Regions from separate parts of the Amycolatopsis sp. NPDC004378 genome, predicted to be linked through region 1. Evidence: riboswitches for the same ligand, from Rfam matches in the RefSeq annotation. Region 1 holds a riboswitch; each other region holds the start of a gene.
What was found. Region 1 has a riboswitch for S-adenosylmethionine ahead of ACWEN0_RS03050 (methionine ABC transporter ATP-binding protein). Riboswitches for the same ligand answer to the same signal wherever they lie in the genome.
Positions count from the first base shown of each region.

Region 2: linked by a shared signal. The riboswitch ahead of ACWEN0_RS34760 (aminotransferase class V-fold PLP-dependent enzyme) and the one ahead of ACWEN0_RS03050 (methionine ABC transporter ATP-binding protein) in region 1 are both predicted to bind S-adenosylmethionine.
Region 3: linked by a shared signal. The riboswitch ahead of thrC (threonine synthase) and the one ahead of ACWEN0_RS03050 (methionine ABC transporter ATP-binding protein) in region 1 are both predicted to bind S-adenosylmethionine.

Region 1 covers NZ_JBSGDR010000001.1:614,533-624,227, reverse strand. The annotation lists gene metG (methionine--tRNA ligase) at 174-1,970, shown strand; gene ACWEN0_RS03065 (TatD family hydrolase) at 1,980-2,816, shown strand; gene ACWEN0_RS03060 (transglycosylase family protein) at 3,105-4,532, shown strand; gene rsmA (16S rRNA (adenine(1518)-N(6)/adenine(1519)-N(6))-dimethyltransferase RsmA) at 4,732-5,568, shown strand; SAM riboswitch class I at 5,695-5,785, shown strand; gene ACWEN0_RS03050 (methionine ABC transporter ATP-binding protein) at 5,995-7,008, shown strand; gene ACWEN0_RS03045 (4-(cytidine 5'-diphospho)-2-C-methyl-D-erythritol kinase) at 7,078-8,040, shown strand; gene ACWEN0_RS03040 (ABC-F family ATP-binding cassette domain-containing protein) at 8,335-9,695, shown strand, end outside.
Region 2 covers NZ_JBSGDR010000015.1:181,580-191,274, reverse strand. The annotation lists gene ACWEN0_RS34775 (ArsR/SmtB family transcription factor) at 1-672, shown strand, start outside; gene ACWEN0_RS34770 (potassium/proton antiporter) at 770-2,248, shown strand; gene ACWEN0_RS34765 (M23 family metallopeptidase) at 2,567-3,175, shown strand; SAM riboswitch class IV at 3,282-3,396, shown strand; gene ACWEN0_RS34760 (aminotransferase class V-fold PLP-dependent enzyme) at 3,436-4,770, shown strand; gene ACWEN0_RS34755 (hypothetical protein) at 4,788-5,366, shown strand; gene ACWEN0_RS34750 (hypothetical protein) at 5,371-5,988, shown strand; gene lspA (signal peptidase II) at 6,012-6,644, shown strand; gene ACWEN0_RS34740 (RluA family pseudouridine synthase) at 6,641-7,570, shown strand; gene ACWEN0_RS34735 (AsnC family protein) at 7,567-8,553, opposite strand; gene ACWEN0_RS34730 (DUF885 domain-containing protein) at 8,676-9,695, shown strand, end outside.
Region 3 covers NZ_JBSGDR010000009.1:174,634-184,328, forward strand. The annotation lists gene ACWEN0_RS26065 (DegV family protein) at 1-296, shown strand, start outside; gene ACWEN0_RS26070 (helix-hairpin-helix domain-containing protein) at 461-1,177, shown strand; gene ACWEN0_RS26075 (ComEC/Rec2 family competence protein) at 1,174-3,546, shown strand; gene thrC (threonine synthase) at 3,670-4,935, opposite strand; SAM riboswitch class I at 4,949-5,082, opposite strand; gene holA (DNA polymerase III subunit delta) at 5,219-6,199, shown strand; gene rpsT (30S ribosomal protein S20) at 6,266-6,526, opposite strand; gene ACWEN0_RS26095 (DMT family transporter) at 6,857-7,720, shown strand; gene ACWEN0_RS26100 (VOC family protein) at 7,744-8,118, shown strand; gene ACWEN0_RS26105 (class I SAM-dependent methyltransferase) at 8,115-8,735, opposite strand; gene lepA (translation elongation factor 4) at 8,851-9,695, shown strand, end outside.

The DNA.
Region 1 (9,695 bases):
CACGCGGTTGATCAGGCGTTTTCTCAGCGTCTTCGAGAGCGGGACGTGGTACTCGGGCGCACCGACGTCGGTGAGCCGGCAGGCCATTCAGCGGCTCGCGCCGCACCTGTGTCGCCGACGACCGGGCCTCCCTCTCGTCAATGCGCGTGACGCCCTCCGTAGGCTAATAAGGTATGAGCACCCCTGTGTTGACCGCGGTGGCCTGGCCCTACGCCAACGGCCCCCGCCACATCGGCCACGTGTCCGGATTCGGCGTCCCGTCCGACGTCTTCTCCCGCTACCAGCGAATGGCCGGCAACCGGGTGCTCATGGTGTCCGGGACCGACGAACACGGCACCCCGATCACCGTCCAGGCCGACAAGGAGAACTCGACCCCGCAGGAGACGGCGGACAAGTACACCCGCCAGATCGGCACCGACCTGCAGGGCCTCGGCCTGTCCTACGACCTGTTCACGCGGACCACGACCGGCAACCACGCCGAGGTGACGCAGCAGATCTTCCTGGCGCTGCACCGCAACGGCTACGTCGTGCCCAAGACGACCCGGGGCGCGATCAGCCCGTCCACCGGCCGCACGCTGCCCGACCGCTACGTCGAGGGCACCTGCCCGATCTGCGGGTACGACGGCGCGCGCGGCGACCAGTGCGACAACTGCGGCAACCAGCTCGACGCCGCGGAGCTGATCAACCCGAAGTCGCGGATCAACGGCGAGACGCCGAAGTTCGTCGAGACCGAGCACTACTTCCTCGACCTGCCGGCGTTCACCAAGACCCTCGGCGACTGGCTGTCGACCAAGACCGACTGGCGCCCGAACGTCCTCAACTTCACCAAGAACCTGATCGACGACATGCGGCCGCGGCCGATCACCCGCGACCTCGACTGGGGCGTCAAGATCCCCCTCGACGGCTGGCGCGACCAGCCGCTGAAGCGGTTCTACGTCTGGTTCGACGCGGTGATCGGGTACTTCTCGGCCAGCGTCGAGTGGGCCCGCCGGTCCGGCAACCCTGACGCGTGGCAGGAGTGGTGGAACAACGCCGACGCGCGCTCCTACTACTTCATGGGCAAGGACAACATCACCTTCCACGCCCAGATCTGGCCGGCGCTGCTGTTCGGCCACAACGGCGAGGGCGACAAGGGCGGCGAGCCGGGCAAGTACGGGAAGCTGCACCTGCCCGACGAGATCGTCTCCAGCGAGTTCCTCACCATGAGCGGCTCGAAGTTCTCGACCTCGCGCGGGCGCGTCATCTACGTCGAGGACTTCCTGCGCGACTTCGGCCCGGACACGCTGCGGTACTTCATCTCGGTCGCCGGCCCGGAGACCCAGGACACCGACTTCACCTGGGACGAGTTCGTCCGCCGGACCAACTTCGAGCTGGCCAACGAGTGGGGCAACCTGGTCAACCGGTCCATCTCGATGGCCCACAAGAACGTCGGCGCGATTCCCCGCCCGGAGGCCCCGACGGCGGCCGACGAGGAGCTGAAGGCGCTTTCCCGCAAGGCCTTCGACACCGCGGGCGCGCACCTGGCCCGCTCCCGGTTCAAGCTGGCGGCGAGCGAGGCGATGAAGGTCGTCACCGCGGCCAACAAGTACATCTCCGACCAGGAGCCGTGGAAGCTCAAGGACGACCCCGCGCGGCGCGACACGGTGCTGCACACCGCGCTGCAGGTCGTCTCGGACGCCAACACGCTGCTGACGCCGTTCCTGCCGCACTCGGCGCAGAAGGTGCACGAGGCGCTCGGCGGCACCGGCGTCTGGGCCGCCCAGCCGGAGCTGAAGGAGGTCGAGGACCTCGACATCGACGGCCGGATCAACCCGATCCTGACCGGCGACTACGCGGCCGAGCAGGCGAAGTGGGAGTCCACGCCGATCGAGGTCGGCAAGCCCCTGCAGAAGCCGTCGCCGCTGTTCACCAAGCTCGACCCGGCGCTCGGCGAGACCGGTCCGGAGTGGGCACCGATCACGAAGGACTAAGAGGTACGCATGGGTGACGAGAAGCGCGAGCTGCCGCCGGTCCCGGACCGGCTCCCGGTGTCGGTGGTGGACGCGCACACCCATCTCGACGCGTGCGGCGCGGTCACCGCGGCCGATGTGAAGGCCGTGGTCGACCGCGCCGAGCGCGCCGGTGTCGCCCGCGTCGTCACGGTCGCGGACGACCTCGCCGCCGCCCGCTGGGCCGCCGAGGCCGCCACCTGGGACCCGCGCGTGTGGGCCGCCGTGGCGATCCACCCCACGCGCACCAAGGAGTTCGGCGACGCCGAGAAGTCCGAAGTGGAGCGCCTGGCCGCGCAGGAGCGAGTGGTCGCCGTCGGCGAGACCGGCCTCGACTACTACTGGGACTACTCGCCGCACGACGCCCAGCAGGAGGCCTTCCGCTGGCACATCGACCTCGCCAAGCGGCTGGACAAGCCGCTGATGATCCACGACCGCGAGGCCCACGACGACGTGCTGCGCATCCTGGCCGAAGAGAATGCGCCGAACGCCGTAATCTTCCATTGTTTTTCCGGGGACGCGGAAATGGCGCGCAAGTGCCTCGACGCGGGATACGTCCTTTCCTTCGCCGGCACGGTGACGTTCAAAAACGCGAGGGGGCTCCACGAGGCGGCGCGGCTCTGCCCGCCGGGCCAGTACCTCGTCGAGACCGACGCACCGTTTCTGACCCCCCACCCGTTCCGTGGGCGGCCGAACGAGCCGTTCGGCGCGGCTTACACCGTCCGTCACCTCGCGGCGCTCAGGGGCGAAGCTGTCCACGAAGTCGCCGAATCGGTCCGGACCACCGCCGAGCGGATCTACCGACTCCCCAGTGTCACAACGGGTTGAACGCATTGCGACATCAGGGGTGCTTGATCGTCCACCTGATGGAGTGACGGGGATCACGACACTCCGGGGGGTGTTTGCGCAACCCGGCGCGACCCGTTACTGTCCCGTGATCGTGCCGGTCGGTACTGCCCGAGCAGTTGCCGACTGTTACGCCCACAGTCACGTCAGTGCACGTCGGGGAAGCGGAACCGGGAGCGGTACGGCCTGGGACCGTGACGATGGCGCCGGCTGCGGGCCCAGACGTAAAGACGTCGCCCCGAACGGCGTCTTGGGAAAGGGAACGACCCGGTGACAGGTAGCAGACAGGCTGGAGCGCGCTCCACGGCCGTCCTCGACCGCGAATTCGAGGACACCGCGTACGGCCAGCTCGACTTCTCCGACGACCCGAACATCACGCAGCAGGACATCCTCGCCGCGCTCGGCCCCGACGCCGACGCGATGATGGCCGAGATCGACGTCGACGTCGACGAGCTGATCCGCCTCATCAACGCCGAGACGACGTACCTGCCCCCGATCGTCATCCCGGACGGCCTCGAGGAGGACCGCACCGCTTCCCCCGAAGCGCGTCGTGCGGCTCTGGACGAGGGCCTCCGCCAGACCACCAAGGTCTGGAAGCGCCGCTTCCTCAAGGGCGCCGTCCTGTCCGTGATGATCTCCATCGCCGGCGGCGGCGCGGCCGCGCTGGCGATGAACAAGAGCGTCACCGTCGACGTCGACGGCCAGCAGCAGACCGTGCACTCCTTCGGCGACACCGTCGGCGAGGTGCTCGAGGACGCGGGCCTGTCCGTCGGTGCGCACGACTCCCTCTCGCCGTCCCCGCAGGCGGAGGTCGGCGACGGCGGCGTCATCAAGCTCGAGCGCGGCCGCCAGCTGAAGATGATCGTCGACGGCTCGGAGCGCACCTCCTGGGTCCGCGCGACCCACCTCGGCGACGCGCTGGGCCAGCTCGGCATGACCGAGCTCGACAAGCCCGGCACGTGGATGTCGATGCCGAAGGACGGCGAGCTGCCGCTGCAGGGCGCCACGGTCGAGATCAAGACCCTCAAGAACGTCACGCTGTACGACGGCGCCAACGCGCCCAAGCAGGTCAAGACCACCGCGGTCACGACCAAGGAGTTCCTGGGCGAGTACAAGCTCACGCTCGGCCCGGAGGACCAGGCCGAGGGTGGCCTGGACGTCAAGCTGACCGACGGCGCCGAGGTGCACATCAGCCGCACCGGCGTCTCGACGGTCGTCCAGAAGGAGACCATCGACCCGCCCGAGCAGCGCGTCGACGACCCGGACCTGGCCAAGGGCAAGACGTCGGTCGAGGACCCGGGCACGCCGGGCGAGAAGATGGTGACCTACAAGGTCACGCAGAAGAACGGCAAAGAGGTCTCCCGCGAGAGCATCTCCGAGCAGGTCATCACCCAGCCGAAGCCGAAGATCATCCACGTCGGCACCAAGGAGGCCCCGACGCCGGACATCGGCGACGGCTCCGCGTGGGACCGCATCGCGCAGTGCGAGTCGGGCGGCAACTGGGCCATCAACACCGGCAACGGCTACTACGGCGGCCTCCAATTCGACAAGCAGACCTGGAACGCCTACGGCGGCGACCAGTACGCGGCCCTGCCGAGCCAGGCTTCGCGCGAGCAGCAGATCGCGATCGCGGAGAAGGTCAAGGCCGCCCGTGGCGGCAGCTACAGCGCCTGGCCGGTCTGCGGCAAGAAGGCCTGACAGTCTCACCGAACGGCCCTCACCTCCCGAGGTGAGGGCCGTTTCGCGTGCACCAAAAGGCATCACCCGTGATCGGGAGGGCATCACGCGTGTGCCGAGGGGCATCACGCGTGACTGCGGGGGCATCACGGTGATGCCCGTCCAATCACGGGTGATGCCTGCTCAATCACGGGTGATGCCCCGCCGGTAGGCTCGGCCGGTGGTTGAACTGCTGGGACCTGCCGAGATCCGGGGGCTGGCGGCCGAGCTCGACGTGCGGCCGACCAAGAAGCTCGGGCAGAACTTCGTGCACGATCCCAACACCGTGCGGCGGATCGTCGAACTCGCCGGCGTCGGCGAGGGGGACGTCGTGCTCGAGGTCGGGCCCGGGCTCGGGTCGCTGACGCTCGGGCTGCTCGCCACCGGCGCGCGGGTCGTCGCCGTCGAGATCGACCCCGTGCTCGCCGAGCGGCTGCCGAAGACCGTCGCCGAGCGGGGGCCCGAGGCCGTGGAACGGCTGCAGGTCGTCGGGGCCGACGCACTGCGCGTCACCCGCGAACAGCTGGGGGAGCCGACCGCGCTCGTCGCCAACCTGCCCTACAACGTCGCCGTCCCGGTCGTGCTGCACCTGCTCGCCGAGGTGCCCTCGCTCAAGTCCGGGCTCGTCATGGTCCAGACCGAGGTCGCCGACCGGATGGCCGCCGGCCCCGGCAGCCGGATCTACGGCGTGCCCAGCGTCAAGCTCGCCTGGTACGGCCCGGCACGCAAGGTCGCCGCCGTGCCACGCTCGGTGTTCTGGCCGGTGCCGAACGTCGACTCCGCGCTCGTCGCCTTCGAACGCGGTGACGCTCCGGCGTCGGACGACCGCGATCGGCTCTTCGGCCTCGTCGACGCCGCTTTCTCACAACGCAGGAAGACGCTCCGCGCCGCGCTCGCGGGCTGGGCGGGCTCGGCCGAGCGGGCCGGCGAGCTGCTGACGGCCGCCGGGATCGACCCGAAGACCCGTGGTGAGCAGCTGGACGTGCACGACTTCGCGAGGCTCGCCGCCGCGCGTTAGCACGTCCACAGTAGAGACGGGGAAAATACGCCTCCTGGCGTGCGATCTCGCGATTCGGACACCTCCACTCGTGTGATCTGGGCCAACGGGCTTGCTTTCGCTCCGCGGGATCGGTTTTACTCAGTACGTCCATCCCGAGCGACTGAGAGACCTGGCTCGCCGAAGTCGCAGCAACCACCCTCCACAGGGCAGGTGCTACCGCCAGGACCGATGGAGGCCGTTTCCGATGAAGAGGGTAGCCCGCCCCCTGCTCCTGACCAGGCGTCGCGTAGTCGACGAAGGCCGCCGCTCCGTGACCGCATGTCGACGCTCCCACTGAGCTCGTCCCAGCCGGTCCACCTCTTCTTCACGCACCGTCCATAACGGACGGACTCTGCTTGCGGCCGGGCGCCTCCGAGTGAGCGCGCCCCGTTTTCTGGAGCCTTCGTGATCACCGTCGAAAACCTGTCCAAGTCCTTTGCCACCAACGGAAATTCGGTGCTGGCCCTGCGCGACGTGAGCGTCGACGTGCAGGCCGGCTCGCTGTTCGGCGTGGTCGGTCCCGCCGGGTCGGGCAAGTCCGTCCTCGCCCGCTGCATCGCGCTGCAGGAGCGGCCGGACCGCGGCGTCGTCCGCCTCGACGGCCTCAACACCGGCACGCTCGACGGCCGCCGCCTCCGCGAAATCCGCCGTCAGCTCGGCGTCGTCTCGACGAAGCCGGAGCTGATCGCCGAGCGCACCATCGCCGGCAACATCGCGTCCCCGCTCGAGCAGCTCGGCGTCGACGGCCCGCAGCGCCGCAGCCGGGTCGGCTCGCTGCTCGACCTCGTCGGCCTGACGCAGCGCGCGGCGCAGCGTCCCGGCGAGCTGTCCGCCGGGCAGCTCCGCCGGGTAGCGGTCGCGAAGGCGCTCGCGGCGGCCCCCGCCGTGCTGCTCGCCGACGACCCGACCGCCGGGATCGACCCGGAGGAGGCCGGCGCGGTGCTCACCGTGCTCGACCGCGCCCGCTCCGAGCTGGGCACCACCGTCGTCGTCACGACGCCGGACGCCGGCGTGGTCCGCCGGGTCTGCGACGACGTCGCGGTGCTCGAGGACGGCACGGTCATCGAGCGCGGGACGGTCCTCGACCTGATCGCGGACCCGGGCAGCCGCACCGCGCAGGCGCTGCTGCCGGCCATCGAGACCACTCGCGCGCAGACCTCGCGCTACGACCGCTCGGCCGACGTCGTGCTGGTCGGCTTCGCGTCGGTCGGCGCGCTGCTGCCCGAGGCCGCGGGCCGCTTCGACGTCGAGTTCGCCACCATCGGTGGCGGCCTGACCCGCATCGGCGACACCCCGGTCGGCCGGTTCCGCCTCGGCGTCCGCGGCGAGCGGGCCGACGCGGCGCTGGCCTGGGTCGCCGAGCGCGGCGGCCACGTCACGCACACCGCGCGCGGCCCGCAGGGCGTCGCCGCGGCCTGACCCCGTCCCGATGACGCCCCGATGCGCACTTCGCATCGGGGCGTTTTCGCGGGCACGTAGGCTGGTCGGGTGCTCGCCGTAGTTCCGCCCCCAGTCACCGTCCGGGTCCCGGCCAAGGTCAACCTGCACCTTTCGGTCGACGACCTGCGCGAAGACGGTTACCACGAGCTGGTCACCGTGTTCCAGGCCCTGTCGCTGACCGACGAGGTGACCGTCGCCGTCACCGACGAGCCGGGCCTGGAGATCTACGGCGAAGGCGAAGGCACGGTCCCGACCGGCCCGGAAAACCTGGCCTGGCGGGCGGTCGAAGCGCTGTCCGCGCACGTCGGGCGCACCGGCGACCCGAAGGTCCGGGTGGTGCTGCGCAAGGGCATCCCCGTGGCGGGCGGCATGGCGGGTGGCAGCGCCGACGCGGCGGCGACCCTCGTGGGGCTGGCGAGCCTGTGGAACCTCGACGTCACGCGCGACGAGCTCGCCGAGATCGCGGCCGGGCTGGGCAGCGACGTCCCGTTCGCGCTCTACGGCGGCACGGCGCTGGGCACCGGACGCGGTGAGCAGCTGGTCCCGGTGCTGTCGCGGCACACCTTCCACTGGGTGCTGGCCTTCGACCAGCGCGGCCTGTCGACGCCGAAGGTGTTCGGCGAGCTCGACCGCCTGCGTGCCGAGGGCAACCCGCCGCGGATCGGCTCGCACACGCCGGTCGTCGAGGCGCTGGCCTCCGGCGACCCGCGGCAGCTGGCGCTGCTGCTGGGCAACGACCTCCAGGCGGCCGCGGTTTCGCTGCGGCCGGGGCTGCGCCGGACGCTGCGGGCCGGCGTCAACGCGGGCGCGCTCGCCGGCACGGTCTCCGGATCCGGCCCGACCTGCGCGTTCCTCTGCGAGGACGCCCAGTCGGCGGTGGAGGTCGCCGCGGAGCTGTCGGGCGCGGGCGTGTGCCGGACCGTCCGCGTAGCGCACGGCCCGGTCCCCGGCGCCCGCGTGGTCGGCGGCGACGACGCGCCGCGCCCGATGCCACCGCGGGTGCACGCATGAAGAAGGCGGAGTTCGCGTTCCCCGGCCCGTTGCGGGACAAGCTCATCGCGGCCATCCTGCGTGGGGAGAAGACGTCGACCACCGGCGAAGCCCGCGCGGGAATACGAGCCGGTCGATGGCGCGTTGTCGGGAATGGCGATCAGCCGCGAGACCGTCCCATGTCCTCAGTGGACTCACCGGCTCGAGGCAGGCGTGCTGCCGGTGCCGCCAAAGCATTCCGTGCGGGGAAAGTCCGCAATCACCTTGGAGCGGACCTGGTCCGGTTCGTCATCGTAGAGAGGATCGGCTGAGCGGATGCCCAACCTGGTCAACCTGGAGGCGGTGAGCAAGTCCTACGGGGTTCGCCCGCTCCTGGACGGTGTTTCGCTCGGCGTCGCGGCCGGGCAGCGCATCGGCGTCGTCGGCCTCAACGGTGGTGGCAAGACCACGCTCCTGGAAGTCCTTTCCGGACTGACCGAGCCGGATTCCGGGCGGGTGAGCCATGTTCGCGACCTGCGGATGGCCGTGGTCACCCAGCGCACGGAACTGCCGGACGGCAGCACGGTCGGCGACGTCGTCCTCGAACGCTACGGCGCCGAGCACGAATGGGCCGCCGACGCGCGCGTGCGGTCCATTGTGGACGGGCTTGGCATCACCGCGATCGGGCTGGACACGCCGACCGCGAACCTCTCCGGCGGTGAGCGGCGCCGCGTCTCCCTGGCCGCCGCGCTGACCGGCGAGCTCGACCTCGTCGTGCTCGACGAGCCGACCAACCACCTGGACGTCGAAGGTGTCCGGTGGCTCGCCGACCACCTCCTCTCCCGCCGGATCGCGGTCGTGGTCGTCACGCACGACCGGTGGTTCCTCGACACCGTCGCGACGCTGACGTGGGAGGTCGCGAACGGCCGCGTCGAGCAGTACGAAGGCGGTTACGCCGACTGGATCTTCGCCCGCGCCGAGCGCGCGCGGCTGGCCGCGACGGCCGAGGAGAAGCGGCAGAACCTGGCCCGCAAGGAGCTGGCCTGGCTGCGCCGCGGCCCGCAGGCGCGCTCGTCGAAGCCGCGCTACCGCGTCGAAGCGGCCGAAGCGCTGATCGCCGACGTCCCGCCGCCGCGCGATTCCGTCGAGCTGCAGGCGTTCGCGAAGCGGCGGCTCGGCAAGACCGTGCTGGAGCTGGAGGACACGACCTACCGGGTCGGCGACCGGACGCTGCTCGACCACGTCACCTGGCGCATCGGCCCGGGCGACCGGATCGGCCTGGTCGGCGTCAACGGCTCCGGCAAGACGTCGCTGCTGAAGCTGCTCGGCGGGGACGTCGAGGGCGCGACGGGCCGCCGGATCCAGGGCAAGACGGTCGCGCTCGCGCACCTGCGCCAGGAGCTCGACGACCTGCCCGGCGACCTGCGCGTGCTGCAGGCGATCGAGCAGGTGGCCGGGCGCGTCGTGTTCGGCAAGCAGGAGATGACGGCGTCGCAGCTGGGCGAGAAGCTCGGCTTCCCGCAGGCCCGCCAGTGGACGCCGGTCGAGGACCTCTCCGGCGGCGAGCGGCGCCGGCTGCAGCTGTGCCGGCTGCTGATGGCCGAGCCGAACGTCCTGCTCCTCGACGAGCCGACGAACGACCTGGACATCGACACCCTGCAGCAGCTGGAGGACCTCCTCGACGGCTGGCCGGGCAC
Region 2 (9,695 bases), on a different contig from region 1:
CTCGCCGAGGTGGCCGCGGTGCTCGCCGACCCGAGCCGCGCCACCATGTGCCTCGCCCTGCTCGACGGGCGGGCGTGGACCGTCGGCGAGCTGGCCAAGGCGGCCGGGATCGCCCTCTCCACGGCCAGTGAGCACGTCACCCGGCTGGTCGACGCCGGGTTCGTCGCGCGGGTGAAGCAGGGCCGGGCCAGTTACGTCCGGATCGCCGACCCGCGCGTGGCCGAGCTGATCGAGCACCTGGCCCAGCACGCCGAGCACCGGCCGGTGACCGGGCTGAAGTCGTCGCTGCGGGTGAAGCGGCTCGGCTTCGCGCGGACCTGCTACGACCACCTCGCCGGCTCGCTCGGCGTCGCCGTCCGCGACGGCATGCTCGCGACCGGCCTGGTCGACACCGCCGACGGGCTGACGCTGACCGCGCGCGGCCGCGAAGTGCTGGCCGGTCTCGGCGTGCCGGTCGCCGCCGGGCCGCGGCGGCCGCTGCTGCGCGACTGTCTGGATTGGACGGAACGCCGAGACCACCTCGCCGGGGCGGTGCCCGCGGCCCTGCTCGAGCGGGCGGTCGACGCGGGCTGGGTCGGCCGGGACGGCCACCGCGCGGTCAAGGTCCTGCCGGCCGCCGCCCGGCCGTTCGCCGCTCTCGGTGTCGATCTCGACGCGCTGAGTGCGCCTTAACACACCGGTTGTCCGACTCGCGGCAGCGGTACACGAACGAGTTAACCCACCCGCTTCACTATTCTGAGTGCCCCACGGCACTCGGGAGGGAGGCGGCATGGACCAGCTTCCGGTCCTGCTCGGCGTCGGCGGCGTCGTGCTCCTCGCCTCCGTGCTCGCCGTGCGCGTCTCGATCCGGCTCGGCCTGCCCTCGCTGCTGCTGTACCTCGCGATCGGCGTCGTGCTCGGCGAAGCCGGCTTCGGCATCCGGTTCGACAACCCCGGCCTGACCCAGTCGCTCGGGCTCGCCGCGCTCGTCATGATCCTCGCCGAAGGCGGGCTGACCACGCGGTGGTCGGCCGTGAAACCCGCGCTGGGCCTCGGCATCGCACTGTCCACAGTGGCCGTCGCGGTGAGCGTCGCGGTCACCGGCGCGGCCCTGCACTGGCTGCTCGGCCTGGACTGGCGGTTCGCCCTGCTGTGGGGCGCCGTGCTCGCCTCGACCGACGCGGCCGCGGTGTTCTCCGTGCTGCGCACCGCCGGGATCGGGAAACGCCTGGTCGGCGCGCTGGAGCTGGAGTCCGGCATCAACGACGCACCGGCGTACATCGCCGTCGTCGTGCTCGCCGCCGGCACCACTGTGGACTGGACGCTGCCGCTGCTGGTGGTCTACGAGCTCGCGGCGGGCCTGGCCATCGGGCTCGGGTTCGGCTGGCTGGGTGGCATCGCGCTGCGCCGGGCCGCGCTGCCGGCGACCGGCCTCTACCCGCTGGCCACCGTCGCGGTGTGCGTCGTGGCGTACTCCTCCGGCCAGCTGCTGCACGCGTCCGGGCTGCTCGCCACCTACGTCGCCGCGCTGGTGCTGGGCAATTCGCGGCTGCCGCACCGCTCGGACACGCTGTCGTTCGCCGAAGGCCTCGGCTGGCTGGCGCAGATCGGGCTGTTCGTGCTGCTCGGGCTGTTCGCCTCGCCCGGCCGGCTGTTCGAGACGATCGTGCCGGGCCTGGTCGCCGGGGCCGTCGTGCTGCTGCTGGCGCGGCCGATCTCCGTCGTGCTCTCGGTGCTGCCGTTCCGGCTGCCGTGGCGGGAACAGGCGTTCCTGTCGTGGGCCGGGCTGCGCGGCGCGGTCCCGATCGTGCTCGCGATGATCCCGCTGTCGGAGGGGGTGCCCGGCGCGCAACGGCTGGTCGACGCGGTGTTCGTGCTGGTCATCGTGCTGACGCTGGTGCAGGGCGCGACGCTCGGGCCGCTCGGGCGCCGGCTCGGGCTGGCCAAGAAGTCCGAGGCGCACGAGATCGAGGTCGACTCCGCGCCGCTGGACGAGCTGGGTGCCGAGCTGCTGCAGGTCCGCATCCAGCCCGGGTCGAAGCTGCACGGCGTGTACCTGTCCGAGCTGCGCCTGCCGACCGGCGCGACGGTCAGCCTGGTCGTGCGCGAAGGCGCCGGCTTCACCCCGCAGAAGACCAGCCGGCTGCAGGAGAACGACCAGCTGCTGGTGGTCACGACGAGCGGCGTCCGCGACGCCGCCGAGCGCCGGATCCGCGCGGTGGACCGCGCCGGCCGCCTGGCCCGCTGGAAGGGCGAGTCGGGCCGTTAGCCCGTTCGTGGTCGCCCCCGCGGCGTGACCGGTCGGACGACTTCGTGCCGACCCCCCAATCACACGTGATGCCCCTCCAATCACGCGTGATGCCCGCCCCGTCACGCGTGATGCCGTTTTCGGCAGGGCAAGGCCGTGAACAGCGCTTGTCCGGTCCTTGTCCGGTCTCGGTGCCGACCTGGTGATCTTTTCCCGCAAGGGTGAGGGGCGCCTCACGAAAATCTCACGCGATCTTCCCAGTGATCCAACCTTTGGCCTACTGTGCGCTCGATCGGGTTAGTTCGAATGGGTGAGCGTTAGGCCAAAGGAGTACGCAGGGTGACGAAACTGCATGTTCGCGGGGCGCTCCTCGTCGCCGCCGTCACGACCGCCCTCGGGCTCGTCTCGGCGCCGGCCGCGACCGCCGAAGTCGCGCCGTTCCCCGCGCTCGCCCTGCCGTTCAAGGCCGGTCAGCAGGTCTACTCCGCCGGTATCCACTCCGACGACGGCAGCACCGGCGTCGAGAACGCCATCGACTTCAGCCCGGCCGACCGGACCGTCCGCGCGCCGCTCGCCGGCACCGTCCGCCTGCAGCACTGCGCGGGTGGCGACTGGGTGACCATCGACCACGCCGGCGGCTGGCGGACCGGGTACTACCACATGGAAGGCATCAAGGTCAGCGACGGCGAGCACGTCGAGGCCGGCGCCGTGCTCGGGTCGACCGGCAACGCGCTGCCCTGCGGCGGCAGCAGCACCGGTGCCCACGTGCACTTCACGCTCTGGACCCTGCCGGACGCCTCGGCGGCGGCCCACGGCGAGCCCGTCGACGGCAAGACCATCGGCGGGTGGCTGTTCACCGCGGGTGCCGAGCAGTACGCGGGCACCGCGACGCACCTCTCCGACCATGCGGTCACGCAGCTGCCGGGGCACTTCCGCGCGAAGCTCTGACCAGCGCGAACGACGCGGGAAACACCCGGCGTCGGCTGTGAGCGGCGTCTCAGAATGTGAGCCGGGGGTTGGCCGCCGGGCGCGTTCTCGGTTACCTTCTGTGCCAGGTCATGAGTGCCAGCGCGAAGCCCCGGCTTGCTGGCCGGCAACCCTCCTACCGCGGTGGGGTGCCCCGGGTGAAGACCGGGCCGGTCGCGTCGTGCGACGGGCAAGCGCGGGCCCCTCGCCGGGGTCCCCCGGACCGCCGAGGAGGCACCCCGATGACTCTCGCCCTCGACCGCACCACCGCGATCACCCCTGCCGTGCAAGGCATCCCGGCCGTCGCCGGCGCCGCGCTGCGGGTCCCGCTCGTCACCGGGGACACCATCGGCTACGCCAACCTCGACCACGCCGCGAGCGCCCCGTGCCTCGACGCCGTCCGCGCCAAGGTCGACGAGTTCCTGCCCTGGTACGCCAGCGTCCACCGCGGCGCCGGCTTCGCGTCGCAGGTCTCCACCAAGCTCTACGAACGCACTCGCGACGTCCTGCGCCGCTTCGTCGACGCCCGCCGGACGGACACGGTCGTGTTCACCCGCAACACCACCGACTCGTTCAACCTGCTCGCGCGCAGCCTTCCCCGCCACACCACGGTGATCGTGTTCGACACCGAGCACCACGCCGCGCTGCTGCCGTGGCAGGGCCCGAACGTCCGGCGGATCCCGACCCCGCGCACGCGTCTCGCCGCGGTGTCCGCTGTGGACGAAGCGCTCGCGGACGCGCCGCAGGGGCCGCGGCTGGTCGTCGTCACCGGAGCGTCCAATGTGACCGGTGAGCTGCTCCCGGTCGCCGAAATCGCCGCCGTGGCAAGGAAGCACGGCGCCCGCGTCGCGCTCGACGCCGCCCAGCTCGCCCCGCACCGGCGGATCTCCGTCAAGGACCTGGACGTCGACTACGTCGCCATCTCCGGCCACAAGCTGTACGCGCCCTTCGGGGCGGGCGCGCTGATCGGCCGCGCCGACTGGCTGCGCGCCGCCCGGCCGTACCTCGCCGGCGGCGGCGCGACGAAGCTCGTCACCGAAGACGCGGTGGTCTGGAACACCGGTCCGGAGCGCCACGAAGCGGGCTCGCCGAACACCGTCGGCGTGTACGCGCTCGGCGTCGCGTGCGAAACCCTCAGCGAGAACTGGGACGCCGTCGTGGCGCACGAACAGGCCCTGCTTTCCCGGCTGCGCAAGGGACTCGAGGGTATCCCGGGCTGCGCCGAGCTGCGCCTGTTCGACGCGCCGGTCGACCGCGTCGGTACGGTCAGCTTCGTCGTCGACGGCTTCGACCCGGGCTGGCTGGCGGCCGTGCTGTCGGCCGAGTACGGCATCGGCGTGCGCGACGGCGCGTTCTGCGCCCACATCGCGGCGAAGCGCCTCATCGGCGTCACCGGCGGGGAGGGGCAGCAGGCGGTCCGCGTCAGCCTCGGGCTGGGCAGCACCGAGGAGCACGTCGACCGCGTTGTGCTGGCCCTGCGCCAGATCGTCGCGCGCGGCGCCCGCTGGGAGTACGCGAAGGTGGACGGCCGCTGGGCCCCGGTCGGCGACCCGCGGGAGCTGCCGCCCTTCTGCTGAGGCGCTAACCTAGGCGGATGGGGCGAGGGCGGTACTGGTTTCCGGTGGCGTTGCTGGGGTTCGCGCAGGTCGGCATGGTGGCGGCACAGCTGCTGGCCCGCCGCAGCCCGGCCGAGTGGCAGTCCCCCGACGTCTTGCTCCGCCCGCAACCGGCCGGGTACGGCGCCCTGCAGTTCCTCACCCAGGATCCGCTGTTCACCCCCGGGCCGGGGCTGCCGGCCGGGCCGGCGTGGCAGGTCGCGCTCGGCGTGGCGGTGCTCGGCACGGCCGTCTGGTACGCGGTCGTCCTGCGGCCCGTCCGCACCGGGTGGTTCGTCCTCGGCACGGCCGGCGCGCTGCTCGCCGTCCCGCTGCTCGACCTGGTCGGGTCGTGGCAGTTCCGGCTCGCCGACGGGCTGCGCGGACCGCTGCTGGCCACGCTCGGTCTGCTGGTGCTCGCCGCGTACGAGCGCAGCCTGCTCGTCCTGCTCACCGCGGTCGCGTTCGCGGTGCTCGCGGTGGTGCTGTCGGCGGACCTGGCGGGTGCGCTGCTGTCGGCGGCGGTGCTGATTGCCGCCGCCTTCGCCGCCGTGCTCCGGCCCCGGGCGATACCCTGACCCGATGGGGGATGTCCGACGGTCCTGGTTCCCGGTGGCCGCACTGGGTTTCGCGCTGCTGGTCATGGTGGTCGTCGAGCTGGTGCCGGAGACCCCGGTGACCGGCTCGTTCGTCTCCTTGCACGCGGTCCCGATGACCCCGGACAACCAGCTGTACGGCACCGGCGGCGTCGGCGGGACCGGGCTGTCCGCGGCCACCACTGCCACGGCCGTGCACCCGGCCGCCCTCGGCTGGCTCGCCGGGCTCGCGTCCGTCGTGCTCGTCGCGGCGGGGTGGTACTGGCTGAGCCTGCGCCGTGCCGGCACGTCCCCGCGGACCGGCCGGTTCGTGCTCGGGACGCTCGGGGCCCTGGCCGCCGTCCCCGTGCTCGACCTGGTCGGCGCGCTGCAGTTCCGGCTCGACGGCGACGTGCGCGGGCCCCTGATCGCCACGCTCGGGCTCGTCCTGCTGGCCGGGTTCGAGCGCAGCTTGCTCCTGCTGGCCGTCGCCGTGGTGTTCGCCCTGCTCACCGTCGTTTTCCTGCCTCCGGTCGCCGGTGCGCTCGCCGCCGCGGGGGTGCTCTTCGCCGTCGCGTTCGCCGCCCTTCTGCTGCGTCCCCGCGACACTGCCGGGGCGCCCTGACCAGGGCCGTGGACAATGGAGCCGTGAGCACCGAGCCCAGCCACTCCGAACCCGACACCGAACCCGACGCCGCCGAGGCGCCGCCCGAAGCCGGGCCGGAGACGCCGGAAGCCCCGGCCAAGCCCCTGCCGAAGCGCCGGGTCGGCTGGGTGTTCGCCGTCGCGGTCGTGTTCTGGGTGATCGACCTGGTGACGAAGAACCTCGTCACCGCGAACCTGGAGGGCAAGGAGCCGGTCCGCATCCTCGGCGGGCTGATCTACCTGCAGGTGATCCGCAACCCGGGTGCGGCCTTCTCGATGGCCACCGGCATGACGTGGGTGCTCGCGCTGGTCGCGCTGGCCGTCGTCATCGCGATCGTCTGGCTGTCGCGGCGGCTGCGCTCGATCGGCTGGGCCATCGGCCTCGGCCTCGTGCTCGCCGGGGCCACCGGCAACCTGACCGACCGCATCTTCCGCGCGCCGGGCGGGCTGCAGGGCCACGTCGTCGACTTCATCTCGGCGTTCGCGCCGAACGGCAAGGGCTTCGCGATCTTCAACATCGCCGACTCGGCGATCTGTGTCGGCGGTGCCCTGATCGTGCTGCTTTCCCTGCTGGGCAAGGACTACGACGGTACGTCGACCAAGGACAAGAAGAAGCAGCAGGAGGAACAGGCGTGAGCGCGCGGATGCTCCCGGTGCCCGACGGGCTCGACGGGATGCGCGTCGACGCCGGCCTCGCGAAGCTGCTCGGCCTGTCGCGCACAGTCGTCGCGGAGCTGGCCGAGGCCGGCGACGTGCTGCTCGACGGCCGTCCGGCGGGCAAGTCCGACCGGCTCTCCGGCGGCGGCCTCCTGGAGATCACGCTGCCGGAGCCCGCGAACCCCGTCGAGGTCGTCGCCGAGCCCGTCGCAGGCATGCAGATCCTGCACGACGACGACGACATCGTCGTGCTCTCGAAGCCGGTCGGCGTCGCCGTGCACCCGAGCCCGGGCTGGACCGGCCCGACGGTCGTCGGCGGCCTCGCCGCGGCCGGCCTGCGGATCGCGACGTCGGGCGCGGCCGAGCGCCAGGGCGTCGTGCACCGGCTCGACGCGGGCACCACCGGCGTGATGGTGGTGGCCAAGAGCGAGCACGCCTACACCGTGCTGAAGCGTGCCTTCAAGGAACGAACGGTCGACAAGGGCTACCACGCGATCGTCCAGGGCCACCCGGACCCGACGCGCGGCACGATCGACGCCCCGATCGACCGCCACCCGCGCCACGACTACAAGTTCGCGGTCGTCCAGGGCGGCCGCCCGAGCGTGACGCACTACGAGGTCGTCGAGGCGTTCCGCGCGGCGTCGCTCGCGCACATCAAGCTCGAAACCGGGCGCACGCACCAGATCCGCGTCCACTTCTCGGCGCTGCGGCACCCGTGCGTCGGCGACCTGACCTACGGTGCGGACCCGGTTCTCGCGCGCCACCTCGGCCTGAGCCGCCAGTGGCTGCACGCCAAGACGCTGGCGTTCGCCCACCCGGCGGACGGCCGGTGGGTCGAGTTCGAGTCGGAGTACCCGGACGACCTGGCGAAGGCTCTGGAGATCCTGCGCGAGGAAAGCTATTAGTCCTCGATCGACCAGGTCAGCGTGCGCTCGTCCGGCTCCGGCCGCGGGCTCCAGCGGACCGACACCACCCGCGTGGCCTCCGGGAGGACGTACACCGTGTGGCCGCCCAGGGTCTCGCCCGGGTTGACGCCGATCTTGTGCGGGGGCCGGGACGTCAGCGACACCGGGGCCTTGCCGATCGCGGCGCCGTCGGCGGCGAGGAGCTCGAGGTAGTTGTCCGGCAGCGAGACGAACGGGAGCTGCCCGCGGTTGGTGATCTCCGTGTGCACGACGACCGCGCGTTCGCCGTCCTCCAGGCGGTAGCCCGCCGCGCTGAACAGGTAGTCCGCCGGGTCCTGGACCTCCAGCAGCTGCACCGACAGCTGCTCGCCCTCGAGGCCCTGGGTCTCCAGGACCTCGCCGAGCCGGCCGCGCTTGCCCGTGGGGGCGGCCGCGGGCTTGGCCTGCTCGTCGCCGCGGGCCCAGGACGCCGTCTGCGGCAGGCCCCACGTGCTCACGGCCGGGTCGAGCGGCGGCGCCGGGAACGGCGGCTGCGGCGGGCGCTGCTGCGGGGGCCGGGGCGGCGGGCCCGGGTACCGCCCGGACGGTGTGCCCTGGACGTTGTACGGCCCGGACGGCGCACCCTGGACGTTGTAGGGGCCCGAAGGCACGTTGTGCGGGCCCGACGGCGTCCCCTGGACGGGCGGCGCGGGCATCGGCATCGGCGGCGCGGACTGCTGGGGGACCGGCTGCGACGGCGGGGGCGGGAACTGCGGCCGGTTCGCCCACGACGGCGGGGCGCCGGCGATGGCCGCGCGCAGGCCGTTCGGGTCGCTCTCGACGCCCACGAGCAGCGGCAGCCCGCTGCCGGAGAGCGCGACCAGGCGGTAGGCGACCTCGCGCGGGTCCATGCCGACCTTGGCCGCCAGCTCGTGCACCGCGGCCTTGCCGAGGTCGGCGAGCGCGGCGAGCAGTCGGGTATCCACGGGATCGGTCACGGCCACCTGCTGAACGCTACCGCCTCGCCGAACGCCCGTGCCGAGGCCGTCCGCGGCTTCACCGTTCTTGTCGGTGATCTCCGTTAGGGTCGGCCGGGAGCACACCATCGAAGCTGGGGGTCCTGCCCATGACCGCGGTCACCGAACTCGCCGACGAGTTCGTCGAAGCGCTGTTCGCCGCCGATCCGCTGACGCCTGCCCTGCTGGGCATCCGGCCGGCGGAACCCGGCCTGCCCGACTTGTCCGCCGAAGCCGAGGCCGCGCACCGCGCGCGGCTCGCGGAGTTCGCCGAGCGGGCCCGCGCACTGGACACCGCCGGGCTGTCGGCGGAGGACCGCGTCACCCGCGACGTCCTGATCGCCACGGCCGAAGACCGCATCGCGGGCATCGACAGCCGGATGGCCGAGTTCACGGTCACCGACGTCTTCGTCGCGCCCGCGGCCTCCCTGCTCGTCGCCCTCCCGATGACGACCGTGACGGCGGGGGAGGCCGCGGAGGCCCAGCTCGGCCGGCTCGCCGCGGTCCCGGAGTTCCTGCGCCAGGCCGCGCGGCGGCACGCCGAGGGCATCGAGCGCGGGCTCGTCCCGGTGGCGCACCTGGTCGACGCGGCGGTCGCGCACCTCGACCGCTACCTCGCCGACCCGGCCGCCGACCCGCTGCGCCGCCAGCCGGCGCCGGACGAGGAGTTCGGCCGCCGGCGCGACGAACTGCTGGCCGACGTCGTGCGCCCGGCGTTCGCCGAGTACCGCGAGTTCCTCGTCACCGAGGTGAAGCCGCACGGGCGGCCCGCCGACCGGCCCGGCCTGAAGTGGCTGCCCGGCGGCGAAGAGACGTACGCGCGGCTCGCGAAGGTGCACACGACCACCGACCGCACCCCGGAAGAGCTGCACCGGACCGGGCTCGACATCATCGACTCGCTGGCCGCCGAGTACCGCGAGCTGGGGCAGCGGGTGTTCGGCACGGACGACCTGGCGGAGATCTTCCGGCGCCTGCGCACCGACCCGGCGCTGCGGTGGACCAGCGCCGAGGAGCTGCTGGAGACCGCCCGCACGGCCGTCGCCCGCGCGACCGCCGAAGCCCCGAAGTGGTTCGGCACCGTGCCGTCGCAGCCGTGCCTGGTCGAGCCGGTGCCGGAGGAGGCCGCGCCC
Region 3 (9,695 bases), on a different contig from region 1:
TGCTGCACATGTCGGACGGCCGGATCCTGCCGCTGGAGAAGGTCCGCACCATGAACCGCGCGCTCGCGCGGCTGGTCGAGCTCGCCGCGCAGGCCGCGAAGGACGACGACGTCGAGCTCGCCGTCCACCACCTCGCCTCGCCGGAGCGGGCGGTCGAGCTGGCGAACCGCCTGGAGGAAGCGGTGCCGCGCTCGGCGGGCTGCGTGGTCTCCGAACTGGGCGCGGTGATCGGGGCGCACACCGGGCCCGGCGTGCTCGGCGTGGTCGTCCAGCGGGCGGTGCCCTCCCGCCGGTAGCCGCGGCCGGGTGGCGCGCCGAACCCTCCAGCATGCCACCCGGGTACGACGGAAACGGCCGTTCCCGGGCCGGGCCGGAGGGATCCATCCCCATCACCCCGGTTGTCCACAGGACGCGGCGACACCCCTGTCGGACGCCTCCCCGCGGCCCTAACGTCGATCGTGTGTTCGAGCAGCCCGCCCGGGATCCGGGCCCTCCCGTCAACGACCGGCTCGCCTGGCTGGCCGACCAGCTCTCGCCCGACGCGACCACCGTCGGGCCGGGCGGCCGGCTGGTCCGGCGCTGGCTGCCGGCCGGTGCCGGCCGCCGCCGGTGGGCGTTCGCCGGTGTCCTCGCGGCGGTCGTGGTGATCGTCCTCGGCTCGGTCGCGCTCCTCGGGGGCCGTCCGGTGCCCGAGTCGCCACCTGCGCTCCCCAGCGCGAAACCGGCGAGTGAGGCATCGGCCCGGGCCGCACCCCAGGCCGGCCTCGTCGTCAGCGTGATCGGCCGCGTGCGGTCGCCCGGTCTCGTCACCGTCCCCCAGGGCGCCCGCGTCGCGGACGTGCTGCGGGCGGTCGGCGGCGCCGAACCCGGCGCGGACCTGAACGCGCTGAACCTCGCCCGCCGGGTGACCGACGGCGAACAGCTCGCGGTCGGGATCCCGGCACCGGCACCACCCGCCGGCCCGGGCGGCGCCCCGGCGGCCGGCAAGGTCGACCTCAACGCGGCCAGCGCGGACCAGCTGGACACGCTGCCGGGCGTCGGCGAGGTGACGGCCCAGCGGATCGTCCAGTGGCGCACCGACCACGGCGGCTTCACGAAAGTCGAGCAACTGCGCGAAGTCTCCGGGATCGGGGAAAGCAAGTTCGAGAAACTCCGTGGGCAGGTGACGGTCGGATGAGCACCCTTCCCCCGATCGACACCCGCCAGGACATGCGCCTGGTCCCAGCGGCGCTGACCTGCTGGCTCGCGGCCCTGGGCGGCCTGCTGCTGGGCTGGTGGACGGCGGTCGCCGTCGGCCTGGTCTCGGCGGTGCTCGCCGGGCTGGTGCTCTGGCGAGCGCGGGGGCGGCCGCGAGTGCTCGGTGCGGCGGCGGCACTGCTCGTGCTGGGGCTCGTCGCCGCCGGTCCGGTCGCCTGGCGGATCCGCGGCGCGCAGGCAGACGACCTGCGCGCCGCGACCGGCGACGGGCTGCCGGCGGCCTTGCGGGTCGTCGTCACCGAACGCCCGAAACCCGTGCGCAGCGCGGGGTACGCCGATCAGCAGGCGGGTGCCCGGTCGGTGGTGCTGGCCGCCGACGTCCGCACGGCGGCGGTCGACGGCCGGCCGGTCTCGTCGTCCGGGCGCGTCCTGCTGCTGGCACCGGTCGCGCAGTGGGCGGCCCTCGTGCCGGGCCAGGACGTGACGGCCACCGGCATGCTGCTGCCGCCGCGCGGTGCGGACCTGACCGTCGCGGTGCTGTCCGTCCGCGGCCCGCCGGGGGAGCCCGGCCCGGCGCCGTGGTGGCAGCGGGCGGCGGCCGGCCTGCGCGCCGGTCTCCACGACCTGTGCCAGGTCCTGCCGGACGAACCCGCCGGCCTGATACCGGGACTGGTCCTGGGCGACACGAGCGCGTTGTCGCCGCGGGTCGAGCAGGAGTTCGTCACCGCGGGACTCGCCCACCTGACCGCGGTCAGCGGGGGAAACCTCGCCGTGGCGTGCGGAGCCGTCCTGCTCCTGCTGCGCCTGCTGCGGCTCGGCCCCAGGCTGTCGGCGGTCGCCGCCGGCGTGTGCCTGGCCGGGTTCCTCGTGCTGGTCGGCCCGGAACCGAGCGTGCTGCGGGCCGGGGTGATGGCGGCGGTCGCCCTGCTGGCGCTGGCGCTGGGACGGCGGGGTTCGGCGTTGCCCGCGCTGGCGTTCGCGGTGTGCGTGCTCGTGGTGGCGGATCCCGCCATGGCGACGGACTTCGGGTTCGCGCTCTCGGTGTTCGCCACCGCCGGGCTGGTCCTGCTCGCGCCCCGCTGGGCCGGCGCGCTGGTCCGCCGCGGCGTCCCACCCGGGTTCGCCGAAGGGCTGGCGATCCCGCTGGCGGCGTTCCTGGTGACGGCGCCGGTCATCGCGGGCATGGCGGGTTCGGTGAGCCTGGTGTCGGTGCTGACGAACGTCCTCGCCGCGCCCGTGGTGGCGCCGGTGACGGTGCTCGGCGTGCTGGCCACGGTCACCGGTCCCTGGTGGCCGGGCGCCGGGAAGGTCTTGGTGCACCTGGCCGGTCCGGAGGCCGAGTGGCTGATCACGGTGGCGCGTCACGGTGCCCGGGCGCCCGGCGCGGTCGTGCCGTGGCCGGGTGGCTGGTCAGGTGGGCTGCTCGCCGCCGCCGTCCTCGCGGTGCTGGTCCTGGCGGCCCGGCGTCGTCGCGTGCGGCTGGCGATGGCCGTGCTGGTGGTCGGCGCCCTGCTGGTGTTCGTGCCGGTCCGGGTGCTCGCGCCGGCGTGGCCCCCGCGGAACTGGGCGATGGTCGAGTGCGACGTCGGCCAGGGCGACGCGGTCGTGCTGGCGACCGCCGAGCCCGGGCGGGCGGTCGTCGTGGACACCGGGCCCGAACCGGGGCCGGTCGACGAATGCCTGCAGCGGCTGGCCGTCGACCGGATCCCGCTGCTGGTGCTGAGCCACCTGCACGCGGACCACATCGGCGGGCTCGCGTCGGTCTTCGACGGCCGGGCGGTGGGCGGTGTCGCCGTCGGCCCCGGGCGGGCGCCGGAGTGGGCGTGGCGCCAGGTGGCGGCGGAGGCGGAGCGGCAAGCAGTGCCCCTGGTGGAGCTGAGCCCGGGGGAGAAGCTGGCGTGGCCCGGGCTTTCGCTCGACGTGCTCGGCCCGCGTTACGTCCCGGCCCGCTCGGCCGGTCAGCAGGACGGCACCACGATCAACAACAGCTCGGTGGTCCTGCGCGCGGAAACCCCGGCGGGCCGGGTGCTCCTGACCGGCGACGTCGAACTGGCGGCGCAGGCGGACCTCTTGGCCGACGTCGGCGACCTGAAAGCGGAGGTGTTGAAGGTGCCCCACCACGGTTCGCGCTACTCGCTGCCGTCGTTCCTCGCGGCGGTGGCCCCGCGGATGGCGTTGGTCAGCGTGGGCGCGGGCAACACGTACGGCCACCCGAGCAAGTCCACAATGGACAGCCTGACGGGGCTGGGCGCCCTGGTCACCCGGACCGACCTGGACGGCGACACGGCGGTGGTCGCGGGCCCGGCGATCGTCCGCCGGGGCGAGCCACGCGGTCCGCCGCGCCGGTGATCCCGGCGGCCACCGGGAGCGTGGCCGGGCGAGGAGCACCCCGGCCGATGAACCGCCCACCGCGCGAACGGAAGGAGGCCATGGCGCCGGGGCGGGCACGCGGGCTCGCCCCGGCGGCGGACGTCAGTAGCCGAGGGCCTCGTTCACGGCCTTGGCCGACGGGGGCACGGTCGCCTTCGGGCCGATGTGGTTCTCGACCGCGTCGAGGGTCTTGAGGCCGTCGCCGGTGATGAGGAGGACCGTCTCGGCGTCCGGGTCCAGCTTGCCCGTCTCGACCAGCTTCTTCGCCGTGGCAACGGTGACCCCGCCGGCCGTCTCGGTGAAGATGCCCTCGGTGCGGGCCAGCAGGCGGATGCCCTCGACGACCTCTTCGTCGGTGACGTCCTCGATCGCGCCGCCGGTGCGGTTGACGATGTCGAGCACGTACGGGCCGTCGGCCGGGTTGCCGATCGCCAGCGAACGGGCGATCGTGTCCGGCTTCACCGGCTGGACCACGTCGTGGCCCTCGCGGAACGCCGTCGACACCGGCGAGCAGCCCGTGGCCTGGGCGCCGAACACCTTGTACGGGCTGGCGTCGACGAGACCGAGCTGGCCCAGCTCGCGGAAACCCTTGTCCACCTTGGTCAGCTGCGAACCGGAGGCGATCGGCACGACGATCTGCGGCGGGATGCGCCAGCCGAGCTGCTCGGCGACCTCGAAGGCCAGCGTCTTCGAGCCTTCCGAGTAGTACGGCCGGACGTTCACGTTCACGAACGCCCACTTCGGGTGCTCGCCGGCCAGCTCGGTGGCGAGGCGGTTGACGTCGTCGTAGTTGCCGTCGACGGCGATCAGGTCGCCGTCGTACACCGCGGTGGTGAGGATCTTGGCGCGCTCGAGGGTCTTCGGGATCAGCACGACCGACCGCCAGCCCGCGCGGGCCGCGGCGGCGGCCGTCGCGTTGGCCAGGTTGCCGGTCGACGGACACGCGAGCACCTCGAACCCGAACTCGCGCGCCGCGGCCAGGGCGACGGCGACGACGCGGTCCTTGAAGGAGTGCGTCGGGTTGCCGGTGTCGTCCTTGACCCACACGCGCTTGAGGCCGAGCTCCTTCGCGAGCCGGTCGGCGCGGATGAGGCGGGTCGCGCCGGGCTCGGTGTTCGGGATCTCTTCGACGTTGGACGGCACCGGGAGGAGCTTCTTGTAGCGCCAGATGTTCTTGGGGCCGGCCTCGATGTCCTCACGGCGGACGCGGCCGAAGTCGTAGGCGACCTCGAGCGGCGAGAAGTCCTCGGCGGAGACGAACTCGGGGGCGAGCGGCTGCCGGTGTCCCTCTTCCTTCGACACCAGTTCGACGGCGGGACCGAGATCCGGGGTCTTCGTGGTGGAGGTCGTTCCGAGGGTGGCGGTCATCGCGAGGTTCCTTTCCTCATCTGCCCCGCCGAAGCGGGCCGGAATTGGCACCGTGGTCGTCAGCTACCCCGCGATCGCGGGATGACGGGCTGTACGCCGGTTGCCGGGGCTTCGTCGGGCCGTTCCCTCTGCCCCTCTGGATGAGCGGTATTCGGTTGTCGGTGCGCGCGAGTCAGCGCGCCGCCTCGAGGACACCGTACGACATGGCGGTCACGCTGTGCCATGGTGGCCGCCCGACATCACCGGAGCGGGGGCACGAAGGAGCAAGTGAGAGGATTCGTCCGTGACCGCGCAAGCCACCGCCCCGGCCCCGCTGCACCTGGTGCTCGGCGAGGAAGAACTGCTGATCGAGCGGGCCGTCCGCGAGACGCTCGGCGCCGCCCGCGCCGTCGACGCGACGGCCGAGCTGACCCGCGTCCGGGTGTCCGAACTCACAGCGCCCGAGCTCGCCGAACTGGTCAGCCCGTCGCTGTTCAGCGAAGGCCGTGTGATCGTCCTGGAGTCGGCGCAGGACATCTCGCAGGAGCTGGCCGACGCCGTCGCGTCGTACCTGAAGGACCCGGCGGACGGTGTCGTGCTGGTCGTCGTGCACACCGGCGGGGGCCGCAGCAAGGCGGGCAAGTCGCTGCCGGCCGCGCTCAAGAAGGCCGGCGCCGAGGTCACCGAGTGCCCGAAGCTGACCAAGCCGGCCGAGCGCGAGCAGTTCGTGCGGCACGAGGTGCGCCGGGCGGGCGGCAAGATCGACCCGGCCGGGGTGGCCGCGCTGATCGACGCCGTGGGCTCCGACCTGCGGGAACTCTCCTCGGCGGCCGGTCAGCTGGTGGCCGACACGGGCGGGACGGTCGACGCCGACGCGGTCCGCCGCTACCACCGCGGCCGCGCCGACGTGACCGGGTTCGCGGTCGCGGAGAAGGCGGTCGGCGGCGACCGCTCGGCGGCGCTGGAGTCGCTGCGCTGGGCGATGCAGCTGGGCGTCCCGCACGTCCTGGTGGCCGACGCGCTGGCCGACGCGGTCCGCACGATCGCCCGCGTGTCCGGCGCGGGGCGGGGCAACCCGAATCAGCTGGCGGGCGAGCTGGGCATGCCGCCGTGGAAGATCCGCAAGGCGCAGGGCCAGTCGCGCGGCTGGAACCCCGACGGCCTGGCGACGGCGATGCGCGTGGTGGCGAGGCTGAACGCCGAGGTCAAGGGGGTGGCGGCGGACCCGGGCTACGCGTTGGAGCGAGCCGTGCTGGAGGTGGCGGCCGCCAAGGGCGATCGGTGACGACGTGCGTGTCCGGGCATGAAAAAGCCCCGGCCGGAGCCGGGGCTTTCCCAGAAATCAAGCGGCTCAGAGCGCGTTGACGCGCTTCGCCAGCGCCGACTTCTTGTTGGCGGCCTGGTTGGCGTGGATGACGCCCTTCGAGACGGCCTTGTCCAGCTTCTGGGCGGCGTCGCGCTGCAGCTCGACGGCCTTTGCCTTGTCGCCGGCCTCGGCGGCTTCGCGGACCTTGCGGATCGCGGTCTTCACCGAGGACCGGATCGCCTGGTTGCGCTGACGCGCCTTCTCGTTCGTCGTGATGCGCTTGATCTGCGACTTGATGTTGGCCATAGGGCAACTCCTGTTTCACTCGGTGAGATTCGCCGCCGCGCTCCTGTGGCCCCGCTCGGAAGCGGGTTTCCTCCATGACGGAATGCCGCACGGGCAGCGAGCGACCACTTTAACAGCCGCGCCGCGCGCGTCCGGAACCGGGAGTACGGTGGGGCGGAGTCAGTGCCTAGGGTTCCGTCGCCGGTCCGCGCTCCCCGCACCACACAACCAGGACCGGCGGGTCTGGTCCGAGCGGCACCATCGGCGGGCCCGGACGGCCGGTCGTTCATCTGACGGGGCAAAAGCCTGGAGGACCCGGTTTTCGCGCGCGCGAAAACCCGAAGGGGTCCCGTGAACGCCACTGCTCTGTCCTTCGTCCTCGTCGCGGCCGTCGTGCACGCCGCGTGGAACCTCGCCGCCAAGCGGATCTCCTCCGGCGGCACCCAGTTCGTCTGGCTCTACTACACGGTTTCCGCCGTGCTCCTCCTGCCGGTCACGGCCGTGCTGCTGGTGGTCGAGCCGGAACGTCCACAGTGGAGCTGGCTGGTGGCCGCCGTGGTGACGTCGGTGCTGCACATCGCCTACGGCGTCGTGCTGCAGCGCGGGTACCGCGTCGGCGACCTTTCCGTCGTCTACCCGGTCGCCCGCGGTACCGGGCCGCTGCTCTCGGTGCTCGCCGCCGTCCTGGTGCTCGGCGAGCGGCCGGGATGGCTCGGCCTGGTCGGCGCGTTCCTGGTGATCGCCGGGGTGCTGGTGATCAGCACCGGCCGCAAGGCGGGCGACCCCCAGGCGGTCAAGGCCGGGATCTTCTACGGCCTCCTGACCGGGGCCGTGATCGCCGGCTACACGCTCTGGGACGCGCACTCGGTGACCGGGCTCCGCGTGCCGCCGGTCGTCTACTTCGGGCTCGGCTCGGTGCTGCAGAGCGTGCTGCTGGTGCCCGGCGCGCTGGCCGACCGGGCCGAGGTGACCCGGGTCTGGCGCGAACACCGCCGCGAGGTGCTGCTGGTCGCGGTGCTCTCGCCGGTCGCGTACATCCTCGTGCTGTTCGCGCTCACGATGGCGCCCGTCAGCCTCGTCGCGCCCGCCCGGGAGCTGAGCATCGTGCTCGGCGGCCTCGCCGCCTGGCTGGTGCTGGGCGAGAGCGACGCCGTGCGGCGGCTCACCGGGTCCGTGATCGTGCTGACCGGCATCGCCGCGATTGCGGCCGCCTGAGCCCGTCCGGTAGGCATGGTCGGATGGAAGTCCTGAAGAGCCGGCTGCTGATCCGCCCGCGTGACGTCGAGGCGACGACGGCGTTCTACCGCGACACCCTGGGCCTCGCCGTGGAGCGCGAGTTCCCCGGCGGCACCGTGTTCTTCCTCGGCCACGGCTCCCTGGAGGTCTCGGGCCGGGGCGAGACGGGCGCGTCGCCCGACCTGGTGCTCTGGCTGCAGGTCCGGGACCTCGCCGGGACCATGGCTGACCTCGCGGCGAAGGGCCTGGAACCCGTGCGGGACGCCCAGCGGGAGCCCTGGGGCCTCGACGAGGCCTGGATCGCCGACCCGGACGGCACGCGCATCGTGCTGATCGAGGTGCCGGAGGGCCACCCGATCCGCACGGACACCCGCTAGGCGGGCTTGACGGCGCGCAGCTGCGCGGCGAGCGCGGCGAAGCCGGGCGGGTCCCAGGTCCAGGTCTGGAGGTCGGCGAAGCCCGCTTCGGCGGCTTCGTCGGCCAGCACGTGCCTGCTCACCGGCAGCCACTTCTCGTGCGCGGACAGCAGCAGCCGCCCGCCGGGGCGCAGCACCCGGAACAGCTCGGCGAACCCGGCCGCGCGGTCGTCCCAGAGCATCACGTTGTTCACGGTCAGCACGACGTCGACGGAGGCGTCGGGCTCGCCGGTGCGCGCGGCCGAGCCCTCGCGCAGCTCGACGGTCTCGCCGCAGCGCTCGTGGCAGAGCCCGAGCATCTCGGGGGAGGGGTCGACGCCGATCGTGCGCCCGGCCAGCCGGGCCGCGGCCGCCAGGCCGACGCCCGGGCCGGGCCCGACGACGAGCGCGGTCTCGTCCGGTTCGATCTTCGCGAGGTCGACGACGCGGTGTTCGGTGGCGGCGTTGCCCCGCGCCATCACCCAGCCGCCGAGGCGGCCGAGCGGTCCGGAGGGGTGACCGAACGCACGGTCGAGAACGCGGGCGAAGCCGCTGGTCTCCGGCTGGGGAGGGGGTGCCGGCTGGGGCGAAGTGCTCATCCTTCGAGGGCACCACGGATCTCCGAACCCCGCATCGGGGATGACCCCCACCCGCACCCGGAGGGCCATGGGAACATAGAGGTGGCCATCCCCGACTTTCCGAGGACTCATTCGAGTGACGACGTTCGCCGACACCACCTTCACGCCGCCGGAGCTGATCCGGAACTTCTGCATCATCGCGCACATCGACCACGGCAAGTCCACCCTGGCCGACCGCATGCTGCAGCTCACCGGCGTCGTGGAAGAGCGGGCGATGCGCGCCCAGTACCTCGACCGGATGGACATCGAGCGCGAGCGCGGGATCACGATCAAGGCGCAGAACGTCCGGCTGCCGTGGCAGGTCGACGGCCAGGACCACGTCCTGCACATGATCGACACCCCCGGCCACGTGGACTTCACCTACGAGGTCTCCCGGGCCCTGGAGGCGTGCGAAGGCGCGATCCTGCTGGTCGACGCCGCGCAGGGGATCGAGGCCCAGACGCTGGCCAACCTGTACCTGGCGCTGGAGAACAACCTCCAGATCATCCCGGTGCTGAACAAGATCGACCTGCCCTCGGCCGACCCCGACAAGTACGCGGGTGAGCTCGCCCACATCATCGGCTGCGAGCCGGAGGACGTCCTGCGGGTCTCGGCCAAGACCGGCATGGGCGTCGCCGAGCTGCTCGACGAGGTCGTGAAGCAGGTCCCGGCGCCGCAGGGCGACGCCGACGCGCCGGCCCGCGCGATGATCTTCGACTCCGTGTACGACACCTACCGCGGCGTCGTCACCTACATCCGGGTCGTCGACGGCAAGATCACGCCGCGCGAGAAGATCAAGATGATGTCCACCGGCGCCACGCACGAGCTGCTGGAAGTCGGCATCATCTCGCCGGAACCCAAGCCCAGCAAGGGGCTCGGCGTCGGCGAGGTCGGCTACCTGATCACCGGCGTGAAGGACGTCCGGCAGTCCAAGGTCGGCGA